DNA from 4 places in the Paucilactobacillus nenjiangensis genome. Region 4 is predicted to be linked to each of the others. Evidence: predicted binding sites of a transcription regulator. Region 4 holds the regulator's gene; each other region holds the start of a gene.
The links. Region 4 encodes NrdR, which represses ribonucleotide reductase genes. Its sites were predicted from a motif close to ACACNATATATNGTGT; they were not measured.
Positions count from the first base shown of each region.

Region 1: nrdH (glutaredoxin-like protein NrdH) is a predicted target of NrdR. The motif match lies at 4,376-4,391, and genes of this name have one in related genera.
Region 2: nrdD (anaerobic ribonucleoside-triphosphate reductase) is a predicted target of NrdR. The motif match lies at 5,567-5,582, and genes of this name have one in related genera.
Region 3: F0161_RS10410 (class Ib ribonucleoside-diphosphate reductase assembly flavoprotein NrdI) is a predicted target of NrdR. The motif match lies at 1,574-1,589, and genes of this name have one in related genera.

Region 1 is NZ_CP043939.1:1,789,467-1,797,643, forward strand. Features, by position in the region: gene F0161_RS09200 (YaaL family protein) at 1-183, opposite strand, end outside; gene recR (recombination mediator RecR) at 199-798, opposite strand; gene F0161_RS09210 (YbaB/EbfC family nucleoid-associated protein) at 808-1,119, opposite strand; gene dnaX (DNA polymerase III subunit gamma/tau) at 1,141-2,901, opposite strand; RNA gene ffs (signal recognition particle sRNA small type) at 3,043-3,139, opposite strand; gene tadA (tRNA adenosine(34) deaminase TadA) at 3,176-3,670, opposite strand; gene F0161_RS09230 (class I SAM-dependent methyltransferase) at 3,676-4,284, opposite strand; gene nrdH (glutaredoxin-like protein NrdH) at 4,505-4,735, shown strand; gene nrdE (class 1b ribonucleoside-diphosphate reductase subunit alpha) at 4,822-6,987, shown strand; gene nrdF (class 1b ribonucleoside-diphosphate reductase subunit beta) at 7,005-7,997, shown strand; gene F0161_RS09250 (YoaK family protein) at 8,052-8,177, opposite strand, start outside.
Region 2 is NZ_CP043939.1:864,104-872,280, reverse strand. Features, by position in the region: gene F0161_RS04405 (vitamin B12 independent methionine synthase) at 1-1,089, opposite strand, end outside; gene apf (aggregation-promoting factor) at 1,550-2,191, opposite strand; gene nrdG (anaerobic ribonucleoside-triphosphate reductase activating protein) at 2,769-3,350, opposite strand; gene nrdD (anaerobic ribonucleoside-triphosphate reductase) at 3,286-5,508, opposite strand; gene F0161_RS04385 (DUF805 domain-containing protein) at 5,929-6,300, shown strand; gene F0161_RS04380 (ISL3 family transposase) at 6,460-7,710, shown strand; tRNA gene F0161_RS04375 (tRNA-Leu) at 7,868-7,951, opposite strand; tRNA gene F0161_RS04370 (tRNA-Cys) at 7,971-8,041, opposite strand; tRNA gene F0161_RS04365 (tRNA-His) at 8,137-8,177, opposite strand, start outside.
Region 3 is NZ_CP043939.1:2,045,542-2,053,718, forward strand. Features, by position in the region: gene nrdE (class 1b ribonucleoside-diphosphate reductase subunit alpha) at 1-1,054, opposite strand, end outside; gene F0161_RS10410 (class Ib ribonucleoside-diphosphate reductase assembly flavoprotein NrdI) at 1,061-1,528, opposite strand; gene F0161_RS10415 (YitT family protein) at 1,968-2,801, shown strand; gene pyrE (orotate phosphoribosyltransferase) at 2,841-3,476, opposite strand; gene pyrF (orotidine-5'-phosphate decarboxylase) at 3,478-4,197, opposite strand; gene F0161_RS10430 (dihydroorotate dehydrogenase) at 4,194-5,114, opposite strand; gene carB (carbamoyl-phosphate synthase large subunit) at 5,133-8,177, opposite strand, start outside.
Region 4 is NZ_CP043939.1:991,751-999,927, reverse strand. Features, by position in the region: gene rplT (50S ribosomal protein L20) at 1-288, opposite strand, end outside; gene rpmI (50S ribosomal protein L35) at 318-512, opposite strand; gene infC (translation initiation factor IF-3) at 530-1,033, opposite strand; ribosomal protein L20 leader region at 1,081-1,207, opposite strand; gene dnaI (primosomal protein DnaI) at 1,423-2,352, opposite strand; gene F0161_RS05065 (DnaD domain protein) at 2,355-3,707, opposite strand; gene nrdR (transcriptional regulator NrdR) at 3,729-4,178, opposite strand; gene coaE (dephospho-CoA kinase) at 4,184-4,795, opposite strand; gene mutM (DNA-formamidopyrimidine glycosylase) at 4,798-5,631, opposite strand; gene polA (DNA polymerase I) at 5,658-8,177, opposite strand, start outside.

The DNA of each region.
Region 1 (8,177 bases), 800 kb from region 4:
TAAATACATATATTTCTGCTTTTGCAATAATGTCTGCATTTCTAGTTCATTAGTAACATTGCTTTCATAAACTGCTTGCTCAGTTTCTTGTGCTTGGTCCCAACTAGCCTTCGCATTGTAAACCAATTCGAGCAATTGATCGTCATATTCAGCTTTGATGCGTTTATTAACTCTGTTAAACATCAGCCATCACCTTTTCTACAGTTCAGTTCGTCCTTCAACAGCCTTAAATAAAGTCATTTCATCGGCGTAATCGATATCTGCTCCGACCGAAAGCCCGTGTGCCAAACGAGTGACCTTAATCCCAGCAGGCTTAATTAATCTCGACAAGTACATTGCCGTGGCTTCACCTTCCGACGAAGCATTCGTCGCTACAATTACTTCTTTCACCGTGTCGTCTTTTTGCAGACGAGTTAATAATGACGGAATATTAATATCCTCCGGACCGGTTCCTTCAATCGGAGACAACACACCATGTAAAACATGATATAAGCCATGATATTCTTTCATTTTTTCCATTGAAATAATATCTTTTGGTTCTTCAACCACTAAAATCGTCGACTGGTCTCGTGACTTATCTTGGCAAATTGGACATGGATCATCTTCTGTTAAGTTGCCACAAATACTGCAGAAATGTAAATCTCGTTTCGCCGATAGCAACGATTTCGCAAAATTAGTCACATCATCATCTTGCATTGAAATAGTATAAAAAGCTAAACGGGTCGCGGTTTTATTACCAATCCCCGGTAGCTTCATATAGCTTTCAATTAGTTGTGCAATTGGTTCTGGATATTGCATAAATTTCTCCTACATACCTAAGCCGTTAGTATATTTACCCATTGTTTTTTGGGTGGCATCATCAATTTTAGCAATGCCATCATTAACAGCAGCAACCACTAAATCTTCAAGCATATCTACATCATCAGCATCAACTGCTTCTGGATTGATGGAAATATCTTTAAGCTTCTTATCACCTGTAAAGGTAGCTGTAACCATATCATCTGGTGCGTTACCAATAAATTCTTGGGCATTTAATTTTTCTTGTTCTTCGCCCATTTGTTTTTGCATCTTTTGAGCTTGTTTCATCATTTGTTGCATATTTCCCATTCCGCGCATCATATTAATTTCCACCTTTTTTTATTAGTCATTTTTAATTTCAACAATATCTTCGCCAAATAATTCTTGGGCTTCACTAACTATCTTATCATCTTTTTGTGTTTGAACTGTGTTATTTTCTTCTGACTCAGTTTGTTCTTCGTCCAGTTGATCTTCATTGGTGGTTTCACCAGCTTGCTTTTTACCAGCCAATTGGTCGATATAGCCTTGTCGAATATGCGGCCACTGTTCTTTAGAAACAAAAATAATGTCTCGGGCGCTTCCACTGAGTTTTTCCAGATTATCGTGCATCATCGTTAACAATTCAGTATCATCTGCTGCTTCTTGATAGAGCAAGCTATATTCAAATGACACAATCACACCGGCTGCACTCGCAGCGACTGGCGTTGAAACGTGAAGCATCGACCGCTGCGGCACAGTCAGCATGTCCAACATATCGCCCCATAAATCTCGCAAATTAACCAAATCTTCTTTAGTCGCAGTCTCCAAGATTGGATATACCTTAGTGAGATTAACTTTGGGTTCTTTTTTATTCGTATTAACCCGTGGTTTTTTGGTAGCCTTTTGTGTAGCCACTGGTGCTTTGTTGTGCGCCAATTGTTTGATTTCAGCCTGCATTTTAACAACTTGTTGCTGCAATTGATCCACACGAGCGTCTTCAACCTCGCCAGCTGGTGCGGCTTGACTCGGAACTGGTTGACCAGTTAATTGAGCCAATTTAATGGTTAAAACTTCCAAATAGACATCTGGATGGGTTGTAAACCGCATTTCTTGTTGAATTTCATTTAAAGTATCTATGGCTTGATACCACACTTCTTCTGAAACCTTCGTGCCTAATTGCGTCAATTCATCCGTTGTTAAGCCAGTAATTTCAACGTTCACCATCTCTGGTGCTTTTTGATACAACAAGATATCTCGAATAAAGGAAATTAAATCTTCAATGAACCGTTGGCCATCTTTTCCTTCATTCATAATGTTTTGCATGGTTTCTAGTGCCTGTGCACCATCATGATCCGTGATTTGGGTCACGTATTGGTGTAACAAGCCTTTAGTCACACTACCTGTCACTAAGAGCGCATTTTCAATTTCAACTTTATTGTTACTAAAAGAAATCACTTGATCCAAAATGCTCAAGGCATCCCGCATTCCACCTTCAGCTGCGCGAGCGATGACCCATAAAGCTTGTTCATCATACTCGACATGTTTTTCTCCCAAAATATATTTCATCCGTTCGAAACTTTGGTCAGCAGAAATCCGGCGAAAATCAAAACGTTGCGTTCTGGAAATAATGGTCAATGGAATTTTATGCGGTTCTGTGGTAGCCAAAATAAACACAACGTTTGCAGGTGGTTCTTCTAAGGTTTTCAGTAGCGCGTTAAATGCACCAGTTGATAACATATGCACTTCATCAATAATGTAAACTTTGTAATCAGCAATCGTCGGCGCATACTTTGCCTTATCCCGAATGTCCCGAATTTCTTCAACCCCGTTATTAGATGCCGCATCAATTTCGATTACATCATTTAATTGTCCATTGGTAATTTCCTTACACGTTTCACATTCATTACAAGGCTCACCATCTTTTAAGAAGTGGCAATTGATGGCTTTGGCAAAAATTTTTGCTGCGGATGTTTTACCCGTTCCACGTGGTCCGGTAAATAAATAGGCATGACTCGTTTGATTCGAAATTAACGCATTTTTTAAAGTTGTCGTAATTACTTGTTGCCCAACAATCTCGTCAAACCGTTGTGGGCGCCAAACTCGATACAATGCTTGATAACTCATCTACTTTTTCCTTTCCCGATAAAAATCTATGTAAATAATTATACTTCATTTTTACTTTTTTCGTGTGATGAAAATCTGCGGTTTCAATTTAATTTGTATAAAAAAAGATTGGCCGTGAGCTATCACGCCAATCTGCTAATTATCTTAAAAACTTAAGGCACAAGGTACTGCAAACTTAGTGCTGCTTCCTTCCGGACCTGACACGGTTCGTAAGAGCGCCCTCGCCCTAAGGCCTTTCGGCAATAACAATCATACTATATCTGATTAAAAAATGCTAGTCAGTTTGTCGTAATCGTTTGGCTTCTTTGCGTCGTTTACGAATCGCTCTAAAAAAATCAGTTAGCATTTGACTACATTCTGACTCTAACACTCCAGAGACCACCTGCACTTGATGATTTAAGCGCTGATCATTTAATAGATGATACAAGCTATCAACCGTCCCGGCTTTAGGATCACTCGCGCCATAATAAACCATCTTAATTCTGGAGTTGACAATTGCCCCGCTGCACATCATGCATGGTTCTAATGTGACATATAGTTCGCAATCTTCTAAGCGCCAACTATGCAAATTAGTACAGGCTTCCTCAATGGCTAACATTTCTGCATGAAAGGTCACATTTTGAAATCGTTCACGCATGTTATGACCATGACCGATAATAACCCCATCGTGGACCACAATCGCACCGATGGGCACTTCATCAACGAGCAACGCCTGCTTAGCCTCTTTGATTGCTTCAGTCATATAAAATTGACTTTGTTCCATGTTCATTAAAGCTAATCTCCTACATTAACACTTTTTAAAATATAATAGCCCTTATCTCGTTTCACCACTTCACAATGGCCAAAGACACTGGTCATTAATTTTTTAGCAGAAGGGGCCCCTTGTTTTTTTTGTAAAACAATCCACAACGTTCCATCATCTATTAAATGTTCTTTAGCTTCCGTAATAAAATCGTCGACAACACTTTTCCCTGCTCTGACTGGCGGATTTGAAACAATGGATGCATATTGATCAGTCACATTTTCATAAGCGTTTGAGCTATTAATCGAAATATTCTTAATCTCATTAGCGGTGGCATTAGCCCGAGCCAACTCCAACGCCAGTTCATTTACATCAACCATATCAACGGTTCGGTCGGGATATGCGTGCGCTAACGATAGTCCAATTGGACCATAACCACAACCAAGATCTAAAATTTTACCGGCAGGTAAATCGGCTGTGTCAAAACTATCAATTAAAACTCGACTACCATAATCAACTGATTGTTTTGAAAAAACACCGTTGTCAGTAGTGAATTTAAAATTATGACCGCGTAATTCAAAATTCCAAGTTCGTTCTTGATGAATTACATCCGGATTTTGTGTATAATAATGGTTGTTCATTTTCTCGTCTCCAAATTAAGTATGGTTCCATCATATCTTATTAACGAAAAAAAAAATACAATTTAATTGCTGCTTACAAAATGTTAGTACACCACAATATGTGGTGTTTTTTATTTTAAAATGTCACAATATGTGGTGTTTTATGGTTGCTTTTTCAAATTCACGCGGTATACTTATAAGCACAGAACATTAAAAAAAAGCTGTTACGAGGGTGAAGAATATGGGTAAAGTAGTATTATTTTCAAAAAATAATTGCATGCAATGCAAAATGACAAAGCGTTTCCTTGATGAACACAATGTGGAGTTTGTGGAACATAACATCGACGAACAACCAGAATTTATTGATAGTTTAAAAGCTGAAGGTTTCCAAGCTACGCCAGTAGTTAAATTAGGCAACGGCGAATCATTCACAGGTTTTCGTCCAGATGTGTTAAGCAAATTGGCAATCTAGACAGTTAAATTTTTTGAATGCATGAAGACGGGTCTTACCGGATCCGTCTTCTTTTGTCTAGTTATATGAAGAAAGAGGTTAAAATTATGTCGTTAAAAGAATTGAGCGATGTTACATATTTCGATTTAAACAACGAAATCAACATCCCTGTCAACAACCAAATCCCACTCAACAAGGATAAAGAAGCACTGGATGCCTTTATCAAACAAAACGTGGTGCCAAATACCAAAGAATTCACAGATTTACGCGATCGGTTTGATTACCTCATCGATAATGATTACATCGAACCTGAATTTTTCAATCAATACGATTTTTCATTTGTCGAAAGTCTCTATGATTATTTGAAGGGCGAAAACTTCCATTTCAAATCATTTATGGCAGCTTACAAATTCTATGCACAGTATGCCTTAAAGACTGATGACAATGCGTTTTATTTGGAAAACTACATTGACCGTGTAGCAATGAACGCTTTGTATTTTGCTGATGGTAATGAAGATTTAGCGATGTCATTAGCTGATGAAATGGTCCACCAACGTTATCAACCTGCGACTCCATCATTTTTAAATGCTGGTCGGAAACGTCGTGGTGAATTGGTATCTTGTTTCTTAATTTCCACGACTGATGATATGAATACCATTGGACGGACCATCAATTCCGCCTTGCAACTGTCACGTATTGGTGGCGGTGTTGGTATTAACCTCAGTAATTTACGTGCTGCTGGCGATCCCATCAAACATATCGAAGGCGCTGCTAGTGGTGTTGTTCCTGTGATGAAATTGTTGGAGGATAGTTTCTCATATTCCAATCAATTAGGCCAACGTCAAGGTGCCGGTGTGGTTTATTTATCAGTTTTCCATCCAGATATCGTGCAATTTTTATCTGCCAAGAAGGAAAATGCTGACGAAAAAATTCGTCTCAAGACATTGTCACTTGGTGTCACCGTCCCTGATAAATTTTATGAATTAACTCAAAATAACGAAGACATGTACTTGTTTAGCCCATATGATGTTGAACGTGAATATGGTAAGCCATTCTCATATGTCGACATTACCGCTGAATATGACAATATGGTGGCTAACGACACCATCAAAAAAACTAAGATTCCTGCTCGTGAATTAGAAGATGAAATTAGTAAATTACAACAAGAATCTGGCTACCCTTATGTTGTCAACGTTGACACTGCCAATCGTGCGAACCCGATCCAAGGTAAAATCATTATGAGTAACTTGTGTTCAGAAATTATGCAAATTCAAACGCCTGGTACTGTTAACGACAAACAAGAATATGAAACTATGGGAACCGACGTTAGTTGTAACTTAGGTTCTACTAATATTGTTAACTTAATGACTTCACCTGATTTTGGTAAGTCAGTGAGTGCGATGACTCGTGCCTTAACTTTCGTTACTGATACTTCTCATATTGAATCAGTTCCAACTGTTCAAAACGGCAATGATTTAGCTCATTCAATTGGTTTAGGTGCCATGGGACTTCACAGTTTCTTAGCTAAAAACCAAATTGAATATGGTGCGCCTGAATCCGTTGAATTTACGGGTGTCTACTTCATGCTATTGAACTACTGGACATTAGTTGCTTCTAACGAAATTGCTCGCGAACGCCAAACGACTTTCCATAATTTTGAAAATAGTGATTATGCCGATGGTTCATACTTTGATAAGTACGTCGCTGACGACTTTGGTCCTCAATCTGACCGTGTCAAAGAATTATTCGAAGGCATCTTCATTCCAACCACTGCAGACTGGGCAACCCTGCGTGATAACGTTAAAAAAGATGGTCTTTATAACCAAAACCGTTTAGCCGTTGCACCAAATGGCTCAATTTCTTATATCAATGACACCACTGCCAGCCTACATCCAATCATCAACAAGGTGGAAGAACGTCAGGAAAAGAAAATTGGTAAAATTTATTATCCAGCTCCTTACCTTTCGAATGAAACTATGCCATACTATAAGTCAGCATACGATATGGATATGCGTAAAGTCATCAACGTTTACGCTGCAGCTCAAGAACACGTTGATCAGTCATTGAGTCTCACTTTATTTATGCGTTCAACCATTCCAGCAGGTACTTATGAATGGAAAGATGGTCATACTAACAAAATGACAACTCGTGATCTTAATATCCTTCGTCACTATGCTTTCCGTAAGGGAATCAAGTCAATTTATTACATCCGGACCTTTACAGATGGTGAAGAAGAAGTTGGTGCAAACCAATGCGAAAGCTGTGTAATCTAATTTAAGGAGTATTATCAATGTCCGATTTCAAACAAATTAAACAATTTAAAGCCGTCAATTGGGATCAAGTCAATGACGCCATTGACAAAGCCACTTGGGAAAAATTAACGGAACAATTCTGGTTAGATACACGGATTCCAGTGTCAAACGACATGGATGACTGGCGCACCTTAGACGAAGACCATCAATGGTTAGTTGGTCATGTCTTTGGTGGACTCACCTTACTAGATACGGTTCAATCTGAACAAGGAATGGCCTCGTTACGCCAAACCGTTCGGACCCAACATGAAACTGCCGTGTTAAACAATATTCAATTCATGGAATCAGTTCATGCCAAAAGTTATTCAACTATTTTTTCAACCTTAAATACACCGGATCAAATCAGTGAAATTTTTGAGTGGACGGATACTGAAGAATTCTTACAAAATAAGGCTGTACGCATTACGAATATGTATATGGACCCTACCGTGGATCCATTGAAGAAAAAAGTGGCCAACGTCTTTCTAGAAACTTTCTTATTCTACTCTGGTTTCTTCACACCACTCTATTACCTAGGCCATAATAAATTAAACAATGTCGCCGAGATTATCAAATTAATTCTTCGTGACGAATCCGTTCACGGTACTTACGTTGGTTATAAATTCCAACTCGGTATGAAAGAATTAACCGATAACCAACAACAAGATATGAAAGATTGGATGTACAACTTCTTATATGAACTTTATGATAATGAAGAGCGTTACACTTCAATTTTGTATGATAAAGTTGGCTGGACAGAGGAAGTCTTAACCTTTATTCGTTACAACGCTAATAAAGCGCTGATGAATTTAGGTCAAGACCCACTCTTCCCTGACACTGCTAAAGATGTCAATCCAATTGTTATGAACGGAATTTCAACTACCACAGCGAACCATGATTTCTTCTCACAAGTTGGAAATGGCTATCGTTTGGGCGAAGTTGAAGCAATGGAAGAAAATGATTACTTTGTAGCTGATCCTAACGACAAGTAAAAATACAAAACACCCTGTCAAAAATCAGAGTGTTTTTTTGTGCTCACTATCCGATTAACGCTCAGGATTAACCATTAAAATCATCGCGGTGATGGCCACCATGACGGCTGAACAAACAATCGCCAATTCTTTTAACATCGGTACCAGTAAGCCCATTAAAACGGCCCCGGCCACAAAGCT
Region 2 (8,177 bases), 130 kb from region 4:
GAGATCAATTTTGGCCCATTGGTCAGCTTCCGTAATGGCATTACCTTCTTCAGTTGAAGCAAAGCCACATTGTGTTGAAATAGCTAAGTTTTCTAAGGGTACAAATTCAGTCGCTTCATTGACGCGGTGAATCACTTGTTTGCGATCTTCTAATTGACCATCTTTTGATGTAATCAAGCCAAGGACAATAATAGTATTTGGGCGATTGTTCCAAATAGTTTTGATTGGACTTAAGTCCCCTGCACGATTGTTGTCATATTCAAGGAAAAATTCATCATAATTCAATTGACCTAAATATTGGGCCACGGCTTCATATCCACCAGAGAATAAGAAAGTTGATTTGAAGTTACCGCGACAAATATGGGTGGTGACGGTCAAATCTTCGGGCAAGTCTGCAATTGCAGCATTGATAACTTGAACGCCTTCTTCTGACAATTTCACATATTTTGCATGTTCAGTTTGATCGTCTTTAGTTTCGTTCAACTTACTAATTAAAAATGCCCAAGTAGTGTCATCAATTTGGACATAACGTGCGCCCAATTCATAAAAATGAAGAATTGTCAGATGATAAGCTTTGGCTAAATCATCCAAATAAGCTTCACGCGTGTCATAGAAATTTGGCCAATTATCAGAACGATTATCTCGGAATAACATGGTTGGGGATGGGATTGTTTGCTTAGGTGTTACCCCATCTGGAGTAATTGATTGTAAATATTCAAACGTTTCAAAAAATGGGTGGTCTGGATTGAAACTAACTTTACCAGTCAATTCTGCATTATCAGTCCGCGTATGCGCACCTTCAAATTTGTAGCTTTCTTTATAGTCATACTTATCGACACCGTTCAAGCCCCATAAGAAGTCCAAATGCCACCAACTACGATTGAATTCGCCATCGGTCACATCTTTTAAACCGTGGGCAACTTCTTTTTCAACTAATTGTTGGGTTTGTTCTTGACGGATAACTTTGAATTCTCCTTGGTTAAGTTCGCCTGAACGGAACTTGGCCGTTGCATCTTTTAATTCTGGTGTCCGTAAGAAACTCCCGACGATATCGTAACGATTTGGTTGTGCTTTTGTTTTAGTTGTCATGTTAATATTCCCCTTGTATTGATGTGAATGAACTATGTTTTTCCATAAAAAAAATCCTTATCCATGCTTAATTGCATAGATAAGGACGACTTGCCGTGTGACCACCTTGATTTAGATACCGTTCACGCGAATATCCCTCACTGGGTACTGATACCGTGCCACATAGTTGTGGTTTAAGTACTGCATACCCTCACGCTGTAATGGGCGTCCCCATGACTACCTTGTTCACACTCAGTCGTCCACACTTCAAGACCATATTCGAAAATGTCTTTCGATTCCCTTTCACCAACGCGGGAACTCTCTCAGCGAAATCCACTTTTCTACTCATCTTTTCATCGTATTTTAATTTTTTCGATTGTTATTATGGTACTTGGATTTATAAGTTTTGTCAACTGGTAGTTTGAATAAAAATCGACAAAAAAAAGACGTCATCGAAATGACGTCTTAAGTGTACTAAATTTTAGTACGAACCATTTTGTTGCCAGAATGTTTGTGCGGCAACCCATGAACCGTAACGGCTTGTTACGTAGTTGTCAGCAACGGCTTCTTGGTTAGCAGCTGAGGTATCACCATTTAGGTATGATAAACTCAATTGATACTTACCATAGTATTGACCGTTTGAAGCAGTGTATGAACCACCAGATTCTTTGTTAGCAATCCATGCTTTAGCTGCAGCCTCTGAACCTGACACATTGCTTGTGTAAGTTGAAGAAGCTGAAGTTGTATCAGTAGTGGTAGTTGTTGATGTAGTGTCAGTAGCAGCTGAACTAGTAGTATCAGTTGATGCTGTGGCACTTTCGTCAGCAGCTGGTGTCGTAGCTACTTCTTGATCAGTAGCTTCGCGAATTGTACCGTTGTCAGTGATCATTAGTTGTTCACCAACATAAATTAAATTCTTGTCTGCAATGTTGTTGTTTGAGGCAAGTGAATCAATTAAGCTGTAATCGTTAGCGTAAGTGAATGAAATGCCTGAAAGCGTGTCGCCTGATTTAACTGTGTAAATCTCGTCAGCGTTTGCTTGAATAGATGTAGCGGCGAAACCTAATGTAACTGCGCCTGCTACTGCAACAGAGAACTTGAGTGCGTTCTTCTTAAAATTCATAAATTAAAAAACCATCCTTTTTCTTTGTGCTTTGCTTATGCAACGATGATAACTTTACAGGATAAACATTACAAACATATGTCGGGATTTTATCCGTTTTCTGGCGTTTTGTTTTGTTTGAAATAAAAACGAAGGAAATACGAATGTTCGTTTGAGTTTGTTCAAAAATGCACATTTTCATCAAATAAGTAAATTGTTTTACCTATTGCTATTATGCCAATTTAATTAATCAGTTGACACGTTGCTGATATCAACAAGAAAACGGTCTCTTGATTCACAAAATATGACAACTCCGGCGGATACGTTATCCATGTTTAAATCTACCGCATGTATAAAGCCCTTAATTTTATGTTAATTTCAATTATTACAAAACTGTTCTTTTTGACCGATTTTCATTCTTTGTCTGAGTGTTAAATGTGAAAATTGCTGATTTAATAGGTATTTACTAATGTATTTTTAATTTTTTAATTGAAAAATTTCAAAAATATTACAGAGAAATCCCAATAAATCGTTCAAAAGCGAGTCAAAACGGCAAAAAAGCACCCGCAAATCATCATTTGCGAGTGCTTAAATCGAACTATTTAACTAATTTATCCCAAATAACTACTTTATCTTGGGCTAATGACTTCTTGACGTCAATAATATTTTGATTACTACTACCACGGAACTGTAAAGTGAGATCTTTTTTGGCTTCTAAGAAACGGCCATCGATTAAAATATCGACATAGGACAACATTTCGAGTTTATCATCGGATTCTTGCATCAATTCATCCCACTTATAACCAGTCCAAGACCAAACATCCTTAGTATCGCCAAATTCCTTACGAATCCGCTTGAGGAGTTTCAGACAAACTTGAGTATTCAAGAATGGTTCGCCACCTAACAGCGTCAAACCTTGTACGTAAGATTGACTCAAATCTTCAATAATCTGATCTTCCAGTTCCTGCGTGTATTCATGACCATAATTAAAGTTCTGAGCCACTACGTTATAGCAGCCCGGACAATTAAACAAACATCCGCTGACATACAGGCTACAGCGCACTCCCTCACCGTCAACAAAGTTAAATGGTTTATAACTGGCAATCTTTTGGAGACTATGCTCGCTCGCCAGCCATTCTTTGGGCATCGGATTGTTTGGCTCTTTCATGTACTGCGGCATTCTTAATCATCTCTCCATTCATGTGTTTTTCACGTGACGAAATCTCGACGTGACGACCGTGGACCATTGGCCGTTGTTGTGGGTTACCTAAATAACCACAAGTTCTTTTGACAACATCACAAGTCTTTGGATCGTGATTACCACATTGTGGACAGACAAATCCCTTGGCAGTTGGCTTAAAGTCGCCAGTAAAGCCACATTCAAAACATTGATCAATTGAAGTATTGGTGCCTAAATAACCAACGTGATCATAAGCCCAGTCCCAAACTGCTTCCAAAGCTTTTGGATTGTTTTGCAAACTTGGATATTCACAATAATGGATAAATCCACCTGAAGCATATTTTGGAAAGACTTCTTCAAAGGATAACTTTTCAAATGGTGATGGATGTTTACGGACATCGTAATGAAAACTATTCGTGTAGTATTCCTTGTCAGTCACGTTTTCAATTTTACCGAACTTCTTAAGGTCAGCTTGCGCAAAAGTATCCGTCAATGATTCTGCTGGTGTTGAGTAGAGGCTATAATGATACCCACTTTCAGCTGCCCAGTCTTTACAGTGTTCATACATGTGTTTAACGACTGATTCAGCAAAAGCACGCGCTTCAGCATTTTGTTCCCAACCGTCCCCATAAAATAAGGTACAAGTTTCATAGATACCGATATAACCTAAAGAAACTGTGGCACGACCATTTTTAAAGACATCATCAACATTGTCGGTAGACTTCAATCGTTTGCCAAATGTGCCATACATATATAGTAATGGTGCGTTTTCTGGTTCGGCTTCCTTCGTCCGTTCAATCCGATATTCCAAAGCTTGGTGACAGATATCCATTTTTTCTTCAAAGATATCCCAGAAAAGATCCTTGTTCCCCTTTGCTTCAATGGCAACTCGAGGCAAATTAACAGTGACAACGCCTAAATTCATACGACCTGAGTTCACTTCAACGCCATTATCATCTTTCCATCCTTGTAAAAATGAACGACAGCCCATTGGAGTTTTGAAACTACCAGTCAATTCAACGATTTTGTCATACATTAACAAATCTGGATACATCCGTTTTGTTGAGCATTCGAGTGCTAGTTGTTTAACGTCATAGTTAGGATCAGTCACATCCAAATTAAGACCACGTTTAACTGTATAAACTAACTTAGGGAAAATTGCAGTCCGATGTTCCTTGCCTAATCCTTTAATCCGTACTTTAAGAATAGCTTTTTGAATTTCACGTTCAATCCAACTAGTTCCTAAGCCAAAATTAACGGTCGTAAAAGGTGTTTGGCCTTGTGACGAATACAAGGTGTTAATCTCATATTCGAGGGCTTGCATCGCATCATAGATATCTTTAATAGTCTTTTCTTTAGCAAAGGCTTCGCGCTTATCTGCAGTAATCCATTTTTCAGCATCCGCCATATGCTTATCATAGTTAAGTTGCGCGTAAGGAGCTAATAATTGATCAACTCGATTAGCGGAACAACCACCATATTGTAATGAAGCAACATTAGCAATAATTTGTGACATTTGGGCAGTGGCTGTCTGAATTGACTTAGGTGAACTCACCCAAGCATTCCCAATTTTAAATCCATTGGTAAGCATTTCATCAAAATCAATTAAGCAACAGTTAGTTTCCGGTGTGACTGGTGAATAGTCTAAATCGTGCCAGTGAATATCTCCACGTAAGTGTGCTTGCGCAACGACCTTAGGTAACATCTTTAACCCAATCGCGCGGCTAACTGCACCGGCTTCTAGGTCACGTTGAGTATTGAAGACCCGACTGTCCTTATTCGCATTCTCATGCACAACACTTGAGTTTTTATCAAACAACTTTTGTAGACGAGCTTCAGCATTTGTTGCATTTTTGAAACTTTGAACTTCCTTTTGATAGAAAGTTACATAGTCCTGTGCTAAAACATCTTGATTTAAGCCGTCCAAGATGTTGACGATCATCTCTGCAATTTCAGAGGTTTTAACTTCGGCGGTACCACTTAATTCACCGTAGAGTGTTTCTTCAACTTCGTTTATGGTTTGAATATCTGTCGTTAGTTTATGTAGCACGAAATCAATTTTGTATGAATAAAATGATGACATTGAGCCATCTCGTTTTTCAACTTTAATCTCTTTTAAATCGTTTAATTGATCTATCCGATCTCTTGTAATGTCCATTGGAACCACTCACTTTCATTTATCTCAGTAAGCCTATGGTAAACCATTTTGCAAAATAACACAATATGTTGTGTCTACATTTATTTTGAATTACCATATATAGTGATAAAAGCAAATGTCAAAAATTTCGATTTCAAGTTTCCTGTGGTCAGTTACTCAAATTTCTAACCCTATGCTAGGCCCCGATTTGCCCTCTCTTGTCATTCAATAAACAAAAAATCAGTTCTGCAAACAAATCTCACAAATAAAAATTTTAAAATAATTTTCAGCATTTTGAACGAATATTTAAATGAAAATTGAAACCAAATTTCCACAATGCGTGTTTTTTTAGTGGATGTCGTAGTCGAGAATAGTAATCAAGCCAAAACTTTGCTAAACTATTTAATGACCTATTATAAATTATCGATTGGAGGTGTAACATTGATGAATGCATACAAAAAGTATTGGAGTAACATTTTAAACTTCTCAGGTACCGCAACTCGTTCTGAATATTGGTGGCCTGCTATTATTAATGCCATTATTGCCTTTATTGCGGCAGCTGTTGTTCAGAACATTGTCGGTCATCCGATTACAGAAATCTACAACTTCGCTGATCTTAACTATTCTTTAGGGACTCGCTTTATCGCGTTCTTAGTTTGGCTAGCTAACTGGACTGTCACCGTCCGCCGTTTACATGATACTGACCGTTCAGGCTGGTGGATTGTAATTCAAATCATTCCATTGCTTGGAACAATATGGTTCCTTATCCTCATGCTTCTCCCTAGCCATAGCCAAACACGGTGGAGTAATTAGTTCATGCACGATAATCTCATACTTAGTGATGAGATTTTTTAGGGTCTACACTATCTGATATTGGTGAAAACTAATATCAGATTTTTTTGCGTACAAAAGGACATGACATCCTATGGTAAGATTTAAGCGCCTAAACAAAAATCGAAAGAAGGTATTGTCATGCCCCAATCTAACTCTATACTAAGTCTCTGTGAATTAACAGATGAAAATATTAATGCAATTAATGTTGAAGATAAAAAAATAGTAAAAAATGGTATCGTCAAGCGCATCAAAATTATCAATGCTGTACTCACGTACAGCCGTACGACGTGTCCTAAATGCCGAACTGAAACTCTAATTAAAAATGGATATACTATGCACCATATTCGTTTGGCGACTATTTCCGGTCCTGAAACATACATGTATTTAAAGAAACAACGGTATCAATGTAAAACGTGCCATTTAACATGTGGTGTGCACACTCCAATTGTTAAACCAAATCATAGTTTAGCTACTAATATCAAAGCAAAAGTTGTAGAACAAGCCCGCCTTTCGCATTCTGTTATTTCTATCGCAAAAGTTTTAAATATTTCGCCCAGTTCGGCAGAACGGTTATTGTACAGCAACAATCCAGAGCCATACAGGGTTAAAAATTTAGGCACTCATATGAATTGGGATGAATTTAGATCTGTTAATAAAGGTTTTTCATTTATATGCATTGATGCCGAAGGGCATTCAATTATTAAAGTTCTAGATACAAGATTATCCAAAGATATTTGTGACTATTTTGAAAATAGATACGAATTATCAGAACGTCAAGCAGTAAAAACGATTGTTATGGACTTAAATGCGTCTTATCAATCTTTTGTACATCGACTTTTTCCAAATGCACAAATTGTTGTAGATAGATTTCACATTGTACAACTGGTAAATCGCGCTTTTGACAACGTTAGAACTTCTGTTTTAAAAGGCATTCAAGATAAGAAATCTAGACCATATAAAGCACTTAAAACTAACTGGCGTTTGTTTCATCTTGCTCAAGATAAAATTGATGATACCAACACAAAATATATTTGTGGAATCAATGAATACATGACTCAACAAAATTTAATTGATTTGGGCCTGAATGAAAGTTCAACTTTAAAAAAAGTATATGAAACTGCTCATGCTATTCAACAGGCAATCCATAATCGTGATGGAGAGTCATTAACAAGTATATTAAAAAATTACATTCCCATGGGGAATGCTATGGATACAGCTATATCAACATTAAAAAAGAATCGTTCAAGTGTTGTTGCTAGCTGTTCTTCAGCTTTCTCAAACGGAGCCATAGAAGGAATTAACAGAAAAATAAAAACGTTGAAAAGAGCTTGCTATGGATTTACTAACATGAGTCATTTTAGGACTCGTATCCTTTTGATTGTAAAATAAAAGAACATCCCGAAGGATGTTCCAATATCTGGGTCACCAATACCAGTTGACGAAGACCCATTTTTTATTTTGTCTAATAATAATAAAAAAGACCTCGCAGATAGCTACGAAGTCTTTTTTATTTAAGCATTACACTATCGATTTAACTAACCATCTATGCCGCCGGTGGGGGTCGAACCCACACTCCCGTGAAGGAACTGGATTTTGAGTCCAGCGCGTCTGCCAATTCCGCCACAGCGGCAAGATAGCGTAAGTACTAAAGGTGGTAACCGGATTTGAACCGGTGATAAAGGTTTTGCAGACCTCTGCCTTACCACTTGGCTATACCACCATCAAATACCTACGATTGGAATTACAAACCGTTGAAAATGACGATGGAGTCAAAGTCTACAATCTTCATCACTACTTGGCTCAAACCCAATCAAGGGCGGTATGTGGGAATCGAACCCACGCGTGCCGGATCCACA
Region 3 (8,177 bases), 1.1 Mb from region 4:
ATTGCGAAATTTTTAATTCTAACTTCCGTGCATTAATCTCAGTCTTTTTGATGCGTGGATTAGCGACTAATTCATCATATTTAGCCGTGATATCAAGATATGAAAATGGTTGCTGGTATTCGCGTTCCACATCATAAGGACTAAACAAGTACATTGGTTGATTAGTTTTCAATAATTCATAATATTTATCCGGCACCACAAGTCCTAATGACAATGTTTTAACCCGAATCTTTTCATCGGCATTTTCTTTTTTTGTATCCAAGAATTGTAAGATATCAGGATGAAAGACGTTTAAATAAACCACGCCCGCACCATTTCGTTGCCCTAATTGATTACTATAACTAAACGAATCCTCTAACAATTTCATCACTGGTACCACCCCTGACGAGGCATTTTCAATTTGTTTAATTGGATCACCAGCTGCTCGCAGATTAGATAAGTTCACACCCACGCCACCACCAATTCGTGACAGCTGCAGGGCTGAATTAACGCCCCGACCAATTGACAACATCGAGTCAGCGATATCAATTAAGAAACAAGAAACCATTTCTCCACGACGTTTTTTCCCAGCGTTCAAAAAAGTGGGAGTCGCTGGCTGGTAACGTTGTGAAATTAATTCGTCAGCGACTTCTTGCGCTAACTTTTCATCCCCCTGAGCTAAATACAATGCATTCATTGCCACTCGATCAACAAAGCTTTCTAAAAATTGTTGGCCATCGTTAGTTTTCATCGCGTATTGACTATAAAATTTGTACGCCCCTAAAAAGCTTTTAAAGTGAAATTGATTGGCATTTAACTTGTCGAATAATTCTTGAACGAATTCTTCAGAATACTGATTCAGCACCTCCGCATCCAAATAGTTGTTCTCAACCAAATATGTTAATTTGTCAGGCAATGAGTCAAAACTCATTGTTCGTGGAATAACTTCTTCTTTGAAATAAGCCTTCAACGCCTCTTGATCATAATACAGTGGAATTTCACCATCCACTGGAATGTTTACTAGATTGTTTAAATAAAAATAAGTCTTTTCTGTTTGTGGTGCGCTAAGATCCATCATTGTTTATTCCCCCACTGGTTGATTTTCAAATTGTGCCCGAGCATAGATGATTTCGCGTGCAATTCGCTCTGGGTCACTTTCACTACCACGCAACTCAAAATCAGCAATAAACGGGAAATCGTAGCGTTCAGCATATTGGTGCGCCGTTAACGCAAATTGCTTATTGAAATTACGATTGCCACTACCGACAATGCCGTAGCAGTGCGCAAAATTATCCTGATAATCTAAGTATTGACCTAAGCGGCCAGTCAAAATCTCGCGATCGCCATTATTAACACCATTACCGCCTTCTAAAAACGCCGGTAAAAAGGTCACAAATGGTGCTGTTAGTTTCGTCGGTTCTGGATTTTCTTTCACATTAATTGCATTGACCGTAATCTCATGCTCGGCAAAATACTTAGTTAACTTCCCAATAAAATATTTTGTATTGCCACTTAAGCTAATGTATAAAATATTAATATCTTTACTCATTACATCGTCCCTTTAACTACATATTGTGTTACAAAAATGATAATACCACAATATATGGTATATGAAAGGAGAAAATATATATTTATATAATATTAGAATATTACGTTAGCATATAATAAACATTCTGATAATTAGTCATATCAATGATTTAACCGACTAAATTTTAACCAAAATAACGGTAAAATTGATTCAAATATTTTTTTATTGTTCATCTGATTAAATTAGAACGATTCTTATTTAGACCATTTTAAATCGAAAGAATTTACTAATCAATTTTCCATCGAAGTGTTAATTTGAACTTTTTATGTATATTTTGTTGTATAAATTGACTCTCATTTCTTAATAATTTATTAATATCAACTTTTTTTATGTATTTGAAAGGAAAAATATCAGCATTTAAAGTATAATTATTATAACAATAAAATTATGGAGGATGACAATGAGATTACCAATCCACAAACCAATTTTTCGCGGATTCCTAATGATCGTTGCCTTAGAAATTATCGCAATTGCCATTAATATGTTTTTTGCTCCACACGAGGTGGCGGCTGGTGGCGCAACTGGGATGGCTATTTTGGTCCAAGAGGCCTTTAACGTTCCACTTTGGATTACAACCCTAGTAATCAATATCGCCATGCTTGGGCTCGCATTTTCCTTTTTAAGCGGTGGCACCACTCGCCGAATTTTATTCGGTAGTTTAGCTTTACCAGTCTTACTGTCCATTACCCCTCAAATGATGTTAATTCAAGATCGTTTATTAGCGATTATCATTGGGAGCATAGTGATTGCAACCGGTTTTGCTTTAAATTACCGGATTGATGCATCTAGTGGCGGTACCACCGTCCCACCAATGGTTTTTGCCAAATATTTTAAATTAAGACCTTCAATCGGACTATTAATCGTAGATTTCGTGGTCTGTCTTTTCAATATCCCGGTCACTGGCTTTGATGCCTTTGCATTAGCCATTTTTTCTGTTGGGATTACCAGTCTTGCCATGAACTTTATCGAAACCGGCTTTGACCGCAAAAAGGCTGTCTATATTATGAGTAATCAACAATTACCTGAAATCAAGCAAGCCATCTTAGCTAACAATGACTTTGGCCTAACTGTCCAGCAAGTCATTGGTGGTTACAGTAATGAAACGCGTGAAATGTTGATGGTCGTGGTAGAGCAACGCGACTTCCGTCATCTAGTCAATAAGGTTCATAAACATGATCCAGGCGCCTTTATCATTGCGACCGAAGCAACCGAAGTGCACGGTGGTAGTATTTAACAAAAAAGTTGTGAGCAAAAATTTTGCTCACAACTTTTTTTAGATGTTCCATTGATTTGGATTTTCTCGCCATTTTTTTAACGATTCAATGTCGGATTCAGTAATTAAATCTTCAGCTTTGGCCGTGTCGATTAAAGTACTGTAATCAGTTACCGCGAAGTAATCTAATCCCCGTGCACTAAAGTTTTCATCCGCCGCATTCAATTGGTAAGTAAAGACAGCCGCGACACCTAGTACCTCGGCGCCTTCGTTTTTCACCGCGTCAACAGCTTTCAAAACACTGCCACCAGTTGAAATTAAATCATCGATTAGGACAACTTTTTGCCCAGGCTTCAAGACACCCTCAATTTGACGACCTTGTCCATGGTCCTTTGGTTTTGAACGAACATAAATCATTGGTACATCAAGCATTTGTGCCACCCATGCAGCATGTGGAATTCCGGCCGTGGCCGTTCCAGCAATCACTTCGACGTCTGGAAAATGTTCCCGAATAATTGCACTAATGCCGGTATAAATATTTCTACGAACCGTTGGATATGAGATTGTCATTCGATTATCCGTGTAAATTGGGCTTTTAATTCCACTGGCCCAGGTAAATGGTTCGGTGGGTTTTAATGAAACAGCACCAATTTCTAGTAAATCATGTGCAACTTGTTGTGCAATTGAGTCCGACATACTAATCCTCCAAAAATTCTTTTGTAATTTCAAGGTAGGCATCCTGTGGATGATCACTTTGTGTGATAGGGCGACCCACCACAATACCATTGCTGCCTAATTGTCGCGCTTGCGCCGGTGTAACAGTTCGCTTTTGGTCATCTTCAACATTTAAATCTGGTCGAATTCCAGGAGTAATGCAAAGGAAATCATCGCTAACGACCGGGCGAATGACCGCTAATTCTTGTGCTGAGCAAACCACCCCGTCCACGCCTGCTTGTTGCGCCAATTTAGCGTAGCTTTGGACAGACTCTTGAATCGATAAATTCACATGTTGTTCGGTCTGCATGCTATGTTCATCCGTCGAGGTTAATTGCGTAATGGCCAATAATTTAGGTGCTTCAACCTCTGCCTCGGCTGCCCCAGCTTGCAAGCCGCGTAGCCCAGCTGCCATCATTTCTGATCCACCTGCAGCATGAATGGTCGTAAATTGCACACCGAAATGACCAATTGATTGCATCCCTTTTTCAACCGTGTTCGGAATATCGTGAAGTTTCAAATCCAAAAAAATATCAAAACCTCTGCGTTGCGTTTCCCAAATAATGTCTGGTCCTTCTTCATAGAATAACTGCATGCCAATTTTAATAATCGGTTTGGGTTCCACCTCAAATTGATCAAGTAATTTAAGCGACAATCTTTTGGTGGGCACATCTAAAGCGACAATCGGTTGAAATCTTTTCAAAATTTGACCTCCGCTAAATCCGTTAATTTGTCGACATGATATGAATCCATGACGGTTGGTAATTGATCAATAATTTTGGGACATGCCAAAGGATCGTGGAAGTTCGCCGAACCGACTTCAACTGCGTTGGCTCCAGCCATCATGAATTCAAGAACATCTTCTGCTGTTTCGATGCCGCCAACTCCAATAATTGGAATTTGAGAGACTGCTCGAACTTGATGAATCATCCGCAATGCCATTGGTTTCAAGGCTGGACCAGATAAGCCACCGGTTTGGTTTGCTAAAACTGGTTTGCGGGTATTTAAATCAATGCTCATCCCCGTCAAAGTGTTAATCATGGTCAGACCAGCGGCTCCACCGCGTTCTGCGGCTAAAGCAATCGGCACAATATCCGTAATATTTGGTGTTAATTTTACATAAAGAGGAACACTGCTAACGGCGGCACATGCGCGGGTGATTTCTTCTACTGTTTCTGGATCAGTTCCCATCGCTAACCCGCCATGTTTAACATTCGGACACGAAACGTTGATTTCAATCGCATTCACCAGCTTGGACGCACTGAGTTTACGCACCACTTCAACATAATCCTCCACGCTAAACCCTGCCGCACTAGCAATTACCGGTAATTCTGGAAATTGTTGATTTAACCAAGGCAGCTTTTCCGAGACCACGCGATCAACTCCGACATTTTCAAGACCATTGGCATTCATCCAACCGGCCGTGGTGTTGGTTGTTCGCGGTTTAGGATTTCCTTCGCGTGCTTCTGGTGTTGTCGATTTAATCACCAGCGAGCCCAACAAGTTCAAATCATATTTTTTTGAATATTCTTGTCCATACCAGAAAGTACCACTGGCAGGAATCACCGGATTCTTCAAATTTAACCCTGGTAATTGCACGTTCAATCGATTTGTTGTCATGCTGGTTCCTCCTATTTTTTACAATGCTTCCAATGCGTAACTTTGTTCTTCTAACATGCCGGTTAAAGCATTGAGGGTATCTAATGACGTTAAAAGCAAAATTTCATGACTAATAGCTAAGGCTCGCATTTTGGCGCCATCTTCTTTATGGCTGTTGCCATCATCCACGGTATTAATCACCATGGCAATCTTTTTGCTTGCGAGCACTTCAGATAATTCATTTTTACCATCACTGCCAAATTTGCCAACTCGTTGTGAAACCTTGATACCATGCTGTTCAAAGTAGTCTGCTGTCCCATCGGTGGCAGAAATTCTAAATCCAAGCTCAATTAAGCGCGCCGCAATTTTAGTGGCATGGTCCTTTTGCTGATCATCAATTGTCATCAGTACTTGACCTTCATTAGGCACATCAAATCCACTGCCTAAGAACGCTTTGGCCAGAGCTTTGGCAAAAGTTTCGTCACTACCCATTACTTCACCAGTCGATTTCATTTCTGGACTTAATAAGCTATCAACATCGTTTAATTTACTAAATGAGAAGACCGGTGCCTTCACATGAACTTGACCCGAATATGCAGCAATTCCCGTCTGATAGCCTAAATCAGCGAGCTTTTGTCCCATAATGACTTGTGATGCGAGTGGCGTCATCGGAATTTTTGTCACCTTGCTTAAGAACGGTACTGTCCGACTTGCGCGCGGATTTACTTCGATAACGTAGACCTTTTCATTGTGAACGACGAATTGTACATTCATTAAACCGATACATTTTAATTCAATTGCCAAATCAATTGTGTATTTTTCAATTTGATCAATCACTGACTGTGAGAAGGCTTGTGTTGGATAAACTGCCATTGAATCACCTGAATGGACCCCAGCACCTTCAATATGTTCCATAATACCTGGAATCAGTACGGTCTCACCATCACAGATGGCGTCAACCTCACATTCCTTACCGGGTAAATAGCTATCAATCAGAACCGGATGGTTCGGTGAAACTTCTACAGCGGTGGTCATATAGGTATGCAGCTGTTCATCATTATGAACGATTTGCATCGCCCGGCCACCTAAGACATAACTCGGGCGAACCAAAACAGGATAACCAATTTCATTGGCATTATGTTTGGCTTCATCATTTGTAAATGCGGTTTGACCAACCGGTTGTGGAATTTGAAGTTGTTGAATAATTCGATTAAATTCATCTCGGTCTTCTGCCCGATTCACATCGGTGACTGTAGTCCCAAGTATCTTAACTCCATGTTGTTCGAGCGGGGCCGCTAAATTGATGGCCGTTTGACCACCGAACTGAACAATCACGCCAAGTGGCTTTTCTACATCGACCACATTGAGGACATCTTCTAACGTCAAAGGTTCAAAGTACAATTTATCTGAGATGGAAAAATCAGTCGAGACGGTTTCAGGATTATTGTTCATGATAATGGCTTGATAGCCAGCTTGTTTTAAAGTTTGGGCACAGTGAACGGTCGCATAATCAAATTCGATTCCTTGCCCAATTCTGATTGGTCCCGATCCTAATACCAAGACGGTTTTATCACTGTTAGCATGACTTTCATTTTCAGATTCATAGGTGCTGTAGAAATAAGGCGTGTGAGCTTCAAATTCGCCGGCACAAGTATCAACCATTTTGTAAGTTGGTTGAACCCCTGCTGTGGCACGTTGTTGCCGAATATCATCTTCAGTCGCATGCCAAAATTCACCTAACATTTCGTCTGAAAAGCCATTTTGTTTCGCCAGTTTTAGTAAATCGGCATCATTGGGGGCTTGTTTTAATGCCGTTTCAATTTCAAAAATGTGGAGTAATTTATCCAAGAAGAAAATATCAATCTTGGTAAGTTCGTTAATTTCTTCGAGTGACCAATGACGTTTTATTGCTTCGTAAATCGCAAAGAGACGGTCATCACGTGCTTGTACTAACAAATCGGCAATTTCATCATCGGATTTAGTCGCCATTTCTGGCAAAGTTAAATTTTGTGTTTCAATTTCGAGGGAGCGAACAGCCTTTTGAGTGGCTTCTTCGATGTTGCGCCCGATTGCCATCACTTCACCGGTGGCTTTCATTTGCGTACCCAAGCTTCGATCCGCTTGGTTAAACTTATCAAATGGCCAACGTGGAATCTTTGCGACCACGTAATCGAGCATTGGTTCAAACATCGCAAAGGTGGTTTGGGTGACTGGATTTTGAATTTCGTCTAACGTGAGGCCCACCGCAATTTTAGCAGCTAATTTGGCAATGGGATAACCCGTGGCTTTAGAAGCCAAGGCTGATGAACGACTGACACGTGGATTAACTTCGATAATGTAATATTCAAAACTATTGGGATCTAACGCCAATTGTACGTTACAGCCACCTTCAATTTTTAATGCTGAAATCAGCTTTAAGGCGACATCACGTAACATTTGGTATTCACGGTCTGACAAAGTTTGCACCGGAGCATAAACAATTGAATCGCCAGTATGAATACCCACTGGATCAAAGTTTTCCATCGAACAAACCACCATGGTATTATCAGCACTATCACGCATCACTTCAAATTCAATTTCTTTGAAACCAGCAATACTTTGTTCAATTAAAACTTGGCTAATTGGTGAAAGCGAAAGCCCATTTTCGGTAATTTCTTCAAATTCTTCCTCATCTTTGGCAATCCCACCACCAGTTCCACCCAAAGTATAGGCTGGCCGGATAATTGCTGGGAAACCAATCGTTTGGACAAATTCTGTGGCTTCATCCAGTGTGTTGACAGTTTTAGATTGTGGTACCGGTTCGTTCAAATCTAACATCAACTGTTTAAATTGTTCGCGGTCTTCCGCTTGCTTGATGGAAGTTAGACTGGTCCCTAATAACTCAACATCATACTTGTCCAAGACACCATGTTCATCAAGTTGTTTGGCTAAGTTAAGACCTGTTTGACCACCAACCGTTGGCAAGATGGCATCTGGTTGTTCGATCCGAATCACGCGTGAAACAAATTCTAAGGTTAATGGTTCAATGTACACTTGGTCAGCAATTTCTTTATCCGTCATGATAGTGGCTGGATTTGAGTTAAT
Region 4 (8,177 bases):
TTCAGCTAACATCTTACGGTTGATGTTAATATCTGCTAACTTCAAACCGTGCATTAATTTGCTGTAGCTAATACCATTGATACGTGCACCAGCATTAATACGTGCAATCCAAAGTTGACGATAATTGCGTTTGTTTTGCTTACGATCACGGAATGAATAAAGATATGACTTCATCACTTGATCTTTAGCAGTCTTAAAGAGACGGTGTTTTGAACCACGATATCCCTTGGCTAATTTAATAATACGTTTGCGACGTGCGCGTGTAACTGTTCCACCTTTAACTCGCATTGTGGTGTCCTCCTACTATCTTATTTATTTTATAGATTAAGCATTTTCTTGTAACGTTTTACGTTTGTGCTATCCATCATGCTAAGTCCACGTAATTGGCGACGTTGTTTCTTTGTCTTACCATGGAAACGGTGACTTGTATAAGCATTGGCACTCTTTAGTCCACCATTTGCAGTTTTCTTGAATCGCTTTGCAGCAGCGCGATTAGTCTTCATTTTTGGCATTACAAAATTCCTACTTTCTATTTTTTATCGGTAGCCGGAGCTAATGTTAAGAACATGCTGCGACCTTCCATCTTTGGATGTTGTTCAATAGTCGCAATATCCTTAGTTGCTTCAGCCATCTTATTTAAAACGTCACGACCAATCTCTTTATGAGTAATGGCACGACCTTTAAAACGAATTGATACTCGCACTTTATCACCCTTACCCAAGAACTTACGGGCATTGGTGAGTTTAGTGTTGAAGTCATTCGTATCGATTGTTGGGCTTAAACGGACTTCTTTAACTGAGACAATTTTTTGTTTCTTACGAGCCTCACGTTGCTTCTTCTGTAATTCAAAACGGTATTTACCGTAATCCATAATCCGAGCAACGGGTGGCTTTGCCTTAGGTGAAACTAAGACAAGATCCAAATCAGCATCTTCAGCCATTTTTAACGCTTCTGACTTAGACTTAACACCTAATTGATTACCTTCGTCATCAACGAGTCGTACTTCGCGAGCGCGAATTCCGTCATTGACCATCATATCTTGAGCTATGGCAACACACCTCCAATTTTTTTAGCGAAAGATGAAACAAAAAAGCGGCGTGCACATGCACCCCGCGACACAGTTAACTCTCATTAACTGCTTATTAAAACTCGTAAGCCCGGCAATTAACATTACCAAGGCGAGAAGCGGGTGCTTCTGCTTTATCTTTCAACTTTAATATCATAACAAATCTAACTAGGTCATGTCAACATTATTCGATGAATTCGCTAAATCGATAGATATTAAACCAAGGTTATTAGTTTACCACAAACAATCATCCCCTGCTAGCTTTGTGATTATTCAAACCATAATAGTGAATTAATCCAACAAGATATAGATTCTTTGAATCAAGTATGACAGGAATCAGGCAATTTGATGCATTTTTAAGCTCTTGTCCGTCGATTTTCGCCGGTCAAGGTTACTTCTTTAGCTAAGAATCTAATTCGTTCCATAATCCGTTTGGCTTTTAATTGTTCGATGTCCCCGCGTTGATTCACAGCGAGATGCTCGTCTTCTAATTTCTTCATCGAAAAATTAGAACTGAAGAACGTAGGCAATTCCGCCTGCATCCGATATTCCAAGATAACCCCTAAAATATCATCGCGAATCCATGACGACATCGCGTCAGCACCAATATCATCAATCATTAAGATTGGTGATTTTTTAATGGTGTCGACCATTTTACCGGTATCAATGGTTTTATCATTAATTGAATTTTTAATTTCAACCGCTAAGCTTGGGAAATGAACCATGGTACTGGCCACCCCGTGTGTTGCAAGTTCATTGGCGATGGCTCCCAGTAAGTAGGTTTTGCCGACCCCAAAGTTGCCGTATAAGTACAACCCAGGTTGATATTGATCAGAATCAGAAGTATAACCTTCAATGAAATCCAAGGCTTCACGAATGGATTCAGCGCGTTGTGCATCGTTGATATCAAAGCTTTCAAAGCTTGCTGATTGGACAAACTTAGGCATGCTAATTGAATGCACTAACTTGCTACGATATTGCGAGTTTCTTTTGGCGGTTAACTTTTGTGACGGTTGATAGGTCACATCAATCCACTTACCGCTCATCACAAGTGCTGGCTCGTAGCCCGGGGCAAACGATGACTCTGGATTTTTTTTCTGCGTATAAAATTCATATAGTTTCGCCTCACCATGGACCAACGTTTCTTTCGAAAGTTTATCCTCGTTGGCTTTAATAAAACTACGAACATCTTCATCTTGATACACTTCTTGCATCAATGCTCGATATTTTGGATCAAAATCGTCCTCATTCATAATTTCTTTAATTGCATCACTAAGACTTTGCATCGCTACCCCTTCTTACTTTTATTTAGGCGCTCCATTTGCGCTTGGATGGCTGCCAATTCTTCCGCTGAAGTTTCTTTTTTCTTGGGTTGATAATCTTCCTTGGCCCAATCAGGTAAAGTTTCTTTAACTTGACCCTTGCGAGCTGGTTGCTTGCGAGTTTGCCGTTTCTTTTGATAAGTTTTAATTTGATCAAAGGCTTGGATTGGCGTGCGCACTTTAGCTTGTGCCCAACCATTCGCCACCGTATCCATCAAGGCCTGCGTTAACGTTGTTTGGTCCATTTCGACCAATAAATAATAGATTAACAGGTTAACGACGGTCGATGGAAATAAGTTTCGATTAATCAGCGCGGTTAAATTAGCCCGCTGGTTATTGGAAATGTAACCACCTTTTTCTTTTAATAAGTCTGTTAAGAACTCATTAGGCGTATAGGCCTCAACAACCTTGAGTAACTGTTGATCTTTCGGCGTTAACTGATTAGCATCCGCTTTAGTCACAGGTACTTCTTGTTGTTCAGGTTCCATCGTTTGAACTGGTTGCACCATCGTAAAAGCTTGTACAATATTACGTTTAAATTTGTTTTCATCTAACTCATTAGTATTTAAGTTAATCGACTGGCCCACCATTCTAGCCATCGTCATTTCATCAATCCCATACATTACGTGTTCGGTCATAATCAATTGTTGATGCTTTTCAACACCATCAATTCGAATTGGTTGTTGATCAACTAAATTAAGTAATAATTGAAAATCAAATTTACTATCGGCAATTTGAGGCTGTGCATTATCAGAAATCACAAACTTTTGCCGACTCTCTTGAATGACATCCGGTACTTGTTCAACTTCACTTTGCGCGACATGATATGAGCCAAAAAAGCTTTGAGTGGTTTGTTTTAAATCACGCGTATTCAATTGATATTGAGTTGCTTGATTGATCAAAGCGGTATAATCTGCATCCCCAATTGCTTCCAACAGTAACACACTCAATAAATCATCATTATTAAATTGATGGACCGTCAACGTGGGCTGCAATTCATACACCACTGCCTCACCAAGAGAATCATTAGTTTCGAACGTTTTTAACATACCAGCAGATTCCAACCTGGCACGTGCTTCGGTTAATTGATCAATATCAAAGTTTAATCGATTTAATAATTTAGTATGGCCCACTCGCTTTGAAAGCATTGGGTGCGCCTCAACATTTGTTTGTAACGCAAAAAAAAGTGCAAACGCATTTGCACCAATAATTGGTTGATAGAGATTGGTAAAATTTTGTTCAGAAAAAGCACTAAAATCAGCTGCTAACGAAACGACGAAACCAGTATGTGGCTTAATTCTTTGAATTTGATTGACCACGACGGCTCCTCCAATCTAATTTTAGTCTTTCATAACTTTCTTTAATTCGGACATAAAATCATCCATATCTCTAAACTGCCGATAAACACTGGCAAAGCGAATATAGGCAATTTCATCTAAGTCTTTCAGTTCATTCATCACGAATTCACCAATGGCAGTACTGGACACTTCATTTTCACCTAAGCCGCGAACACTTGTCTCTACGCGACTGACTAAGGAGGTCATACTTTCCATGTTCACAGGCCGTTTTTCTGCAGACCGAACTACCCCGGCGAGAACTTTTTTACTGTTAAATTCTTCTCGGTCGCCATTTTTTTTGACGACTAATATCGGAGTTTCTTCGATGCGTTCAAAAGTCGTAAATCTGTAATTACAGTTTTCGCATTCTCGACGGCGTCTGATGCTGCCATCTTCGGTTGGTCGACTATCAACCACGCGCGAATTATTATTGCCGCAATTGGGACAATGCATGTGCGTCACTCCTCATTTCTAAACGATTGTTCTTCAAGCCATTTTACCACTTGACGCTTTGTTTCGGCAACATCCCCAGTATTATCAATCACCACATCAGCTAACTTAATTTTTTCAGCAATTGATATTTGCGAATCAATACGCTGTTGAGCCGCAACTTGTGTTAATCCGTTGCGTTGCATCAAGCGATTTAATTGTTGTTCTTCAGTCGTACAAACGACCATCACCTGATCGACAACTGTCTCGTAATGTTGTTCATATAATAGCGGCATGTCTAACACCACTAAGGGAATTTGTTTGACCTTATAGGCAGCTAATTCATCAATAATGGCGACCCGAATTAATGGCGCTGTGATGTTGGTTAGCACCTTTAGCTCCGCTGGATTGCCAAAAACACGTTGGCCAAGATACCCGCGATTCATTGTCCCATCAGGATTTAAAACTTTCTCGCCAAAGTAAGCTGCAATCCGCTGTAAGCCTAAAGAATGCGGTTCAGTCACCTCACGGGCAACCAAATCAGCATCTATCACTGGAATATTTAATTCTCGAAAAAATGCACTGACAGTCGATTTACCGGTGGCAATACTACCTGTCAATCCCAGGACCATAGTCGTCATGCTTATTCCTCACTCAATTGTTGGCAATGAGGACAAAAAGTCGTCCCACGTTGCGCCACTTTAATCTTCACTAACTTGGTTCCACAGCGTTCGCAAGGTTCGCCAACGCGACCGTATGCATGTAACTCATTTTGAAAATCACCCGCATGACCAAACGCATTGGTATACGAGTGCACCGTAGTACCATGATGCTCAGTGGCAATCGCAATTTCATCGATGATGTTTTCGCGGAGGCGAGTAATCTGTTGGTCAGTTAAATTATTGGCATGTTCTTCCGGATGAATTTGACTCATCCATAAAACTTCGTCAACGTAAATGTTACCCAATCCAGCAACGCCTTTTTGATCTAGCAAAAATGGTTTAATCTCTCGACGTCCTTTGTGGACAATGTCTTTAAAATACTCAAGCGTAAAATCTTTGTCTGTCGGTTCAGGCCCAATCGTTTTCAACCCGGCATAGCTTAATTCTTCGCCTGTTTCGACTAACGTCATCCGACCAAATTTACGCGTATCGTTATAGCATAACTGCGTGTTGTCATCTAGATGGAAAACAACATGTGTATGTTTGCGAGGTACTTCGCCTTCCGGAATCCCGAAATACTTTCCTTCCATCCGTAAATGCGAAATCATAGTTAATTGATTACTGAAACGAAACAGTAAATATTTTCCACGGCGGTTAATATCTTCAATTGTTTGGCCAATTAAAGCTTCTTTAAACATTTCAACATCATTAGTGATTGTTTGTGGGTAGTGTACGTCGATACCAATAATCTTACGACCTTTGGCAATTTTGATTAAACCACGACGAACAGTTTCAACTTCTGGTAATTCAGGCATATTCTTCTCTCCCAAAGTGAATGAATTTATTTAGCTTCATACCAAGTTTTGCCATGGGCACTTTCAACTTTCAAAGGCACATCCAATGAGACTGCAGAGTCCATGACGCTTGGTACTAATTTTTCTAATGTAGCAATTTCTTCTGCTGGAGCTTCAAATACTAGTTCATCATGTATTTGTAGCAGCATCTTAGCTTGTAAGCCAGTATCCTTTAATGCGTCTTCCATCTTAATCATTGCGATTTTGATAATATCCGCAGCACTCCCTTGAATTGGTGTATTCATGGCAGTCCGTTCAGCAAATGAACGTAAGTTAAAGTTTTTCGCATGGATGTCTGGTAGATAACGACGACGGTTGGTCAATGTTTCAACATAGCCTTGCTTGTGGGCCAGTTCAACGATATCGTCAATGTATTGCTTTACCCCAGGGAATTCTTCAAAGTACGTATCGATAAACGCTTTAGCTTGCTTACGAGTAATTCCGATATTTTGTGCCAGACCGAAATCACTGATACCATACACAATACCAAAATTGACGGCTTTTGCTTGCCGACGTAAGTTACGATCAATTTCAACATCAGGACCTAATTTGAAAATTCGACGGGCAGTACTGGCATGAATATCTTCATCCTGGATGAACGCTTCTTGAAGATTCTTATCGCCAGTAATATGTGCCAAGACACGCAATTCAATTTGCGAATAATCGGATGAGAAAATCTCCCAACCTTCATGACTTGGTTCAAATGCTTGCCGAATTTTGCGGCCTTCTTCCAAACGAATTGGAATATTTTGCAAATTAGGATCAACTGATGATAACCGACCGGTTTGAGTTAAGGTTTGCAAATAACGAGTGTGGACTTTTTGATCTGTTGAATGAATCACCTTGAGTAAGCCTTCAATATAGGTCGATTGTAACTTCGAAATTTGACGATACTGCAGGACATTGTCCACAATTGGTGCATCTGGACGGAGCTTTTCTAAGACATCAACGGCCGTTGAATAACCAGTCTTAGTTTTCTTGACCACTGGTAAGCCCATTTTTTCAAATAGGATTTCACCCAGTTGCTTGGGTGAATTAATATTGAATTCTTCACCGGCTTCTTGATATATCAATTGTTCCATTTCACTGAGTCGCTCGATTAACTTACTTCCCATCGATTGCAACGTATCGGCATTCACATGAATACCACGAATTTCCATTTTCGCTAAGACATCAGAAAGTGGTAACTCAATTGTCCGGTAAAGGGCTGTTTGTTCATTCGTTTCCAATTCAGCAAACAGTTTTTCATGTAACGAATCAATGGCATGAGCTTTGCGAGCTAAATGTTCAAACAATTCTGTATCACCAGGAATCGCAAACTTCGCCCCTTTGCCATACACTTCTTCATCGGATTGTACATCCATGAAACCATGTTCATGTGCAACTTGTCCAAGGTCATCACTGTTATCATTCGTATCTAAAAGATATGAGGCCAACAATAAATCAAAATCTGGATTATTGAGCTGAATATTCAAGCGATTGAGCCCCACGGTCATCGCCTTGGCGTTAAAGACGTTCTTTTTAATTGTGGTACTTTCTAAAATAGCTTTTAATACTGTAGATTGTAGTAGCTCGATGTCACGACTGACATACCACTTGCCTTGATTGCCGATGACAAAGCCAGCAAAGTCAGAGGTATGATAATTACTGTCTGGCATCTCTACGTACAACGTGATTTCATCATCAAATTGTGCCACTTCACTTAAATTGTCCTGAGTTAAGACCGTGAACTCAATCGCACTAATTTCAGGATCTAAATCGAGCGTCGTTTGTTCGCCATCTAATTTGGCTAGGTATGATTTAAAATTTAATTGCTGATACAGTTGGATTAAATCTTCTGTTTGAATTCCCTTAAATTCAATATCGGCTAACTTAATTTCCAAGGGTGCATCTTGATTGATTGTGGCCAATTTTTTTGCTTGATAAGCTAAATCCTTATCATCAATCAAATGTTCTTTCATCTTGCTGGCTTTAAATTCATCAATATGGTCATAGATACCCTCAATAGTACCATATTGTTTCAAGAGCTTGATAGCGGTCTTTTCACCGACTTTAGTTACTCCAGGATAGTTATCTGAAGTATCGCCCATCAAGCCCTTCATGTCGATAATTTGGCCAGGTGTAAGTTCATATTTTTCCATCACGTGAGCTGGATCGTAATTTTCAACCTCAGTCACACCCTTTTTAGTGACCGAGACCGTCACATTGTCAGTCGACAATTGCGTTAAATCACGATCACCGGTAACAATCGTAGTTGAAAAGCCGGTGGTACCAGCCTCTTTAGCTAAAGTACCAATAATGTCGTCGGCTTCGTAGTTAGGCAGTTCATATGTCGCAATCCCATGGGCTTGAACTAACTTCTTAATGTACGGCATTTGTTCAGACAGTTCTGATGGTGTCTTTGAACGGCCACCCTTATAATCTGAAAACATTTCAGTTCTAAAGGTAGTTTTCCCAGCATCAAAAGCAACCAGCGCATAGTCAGGTTTAACCTCATCTAACACAAT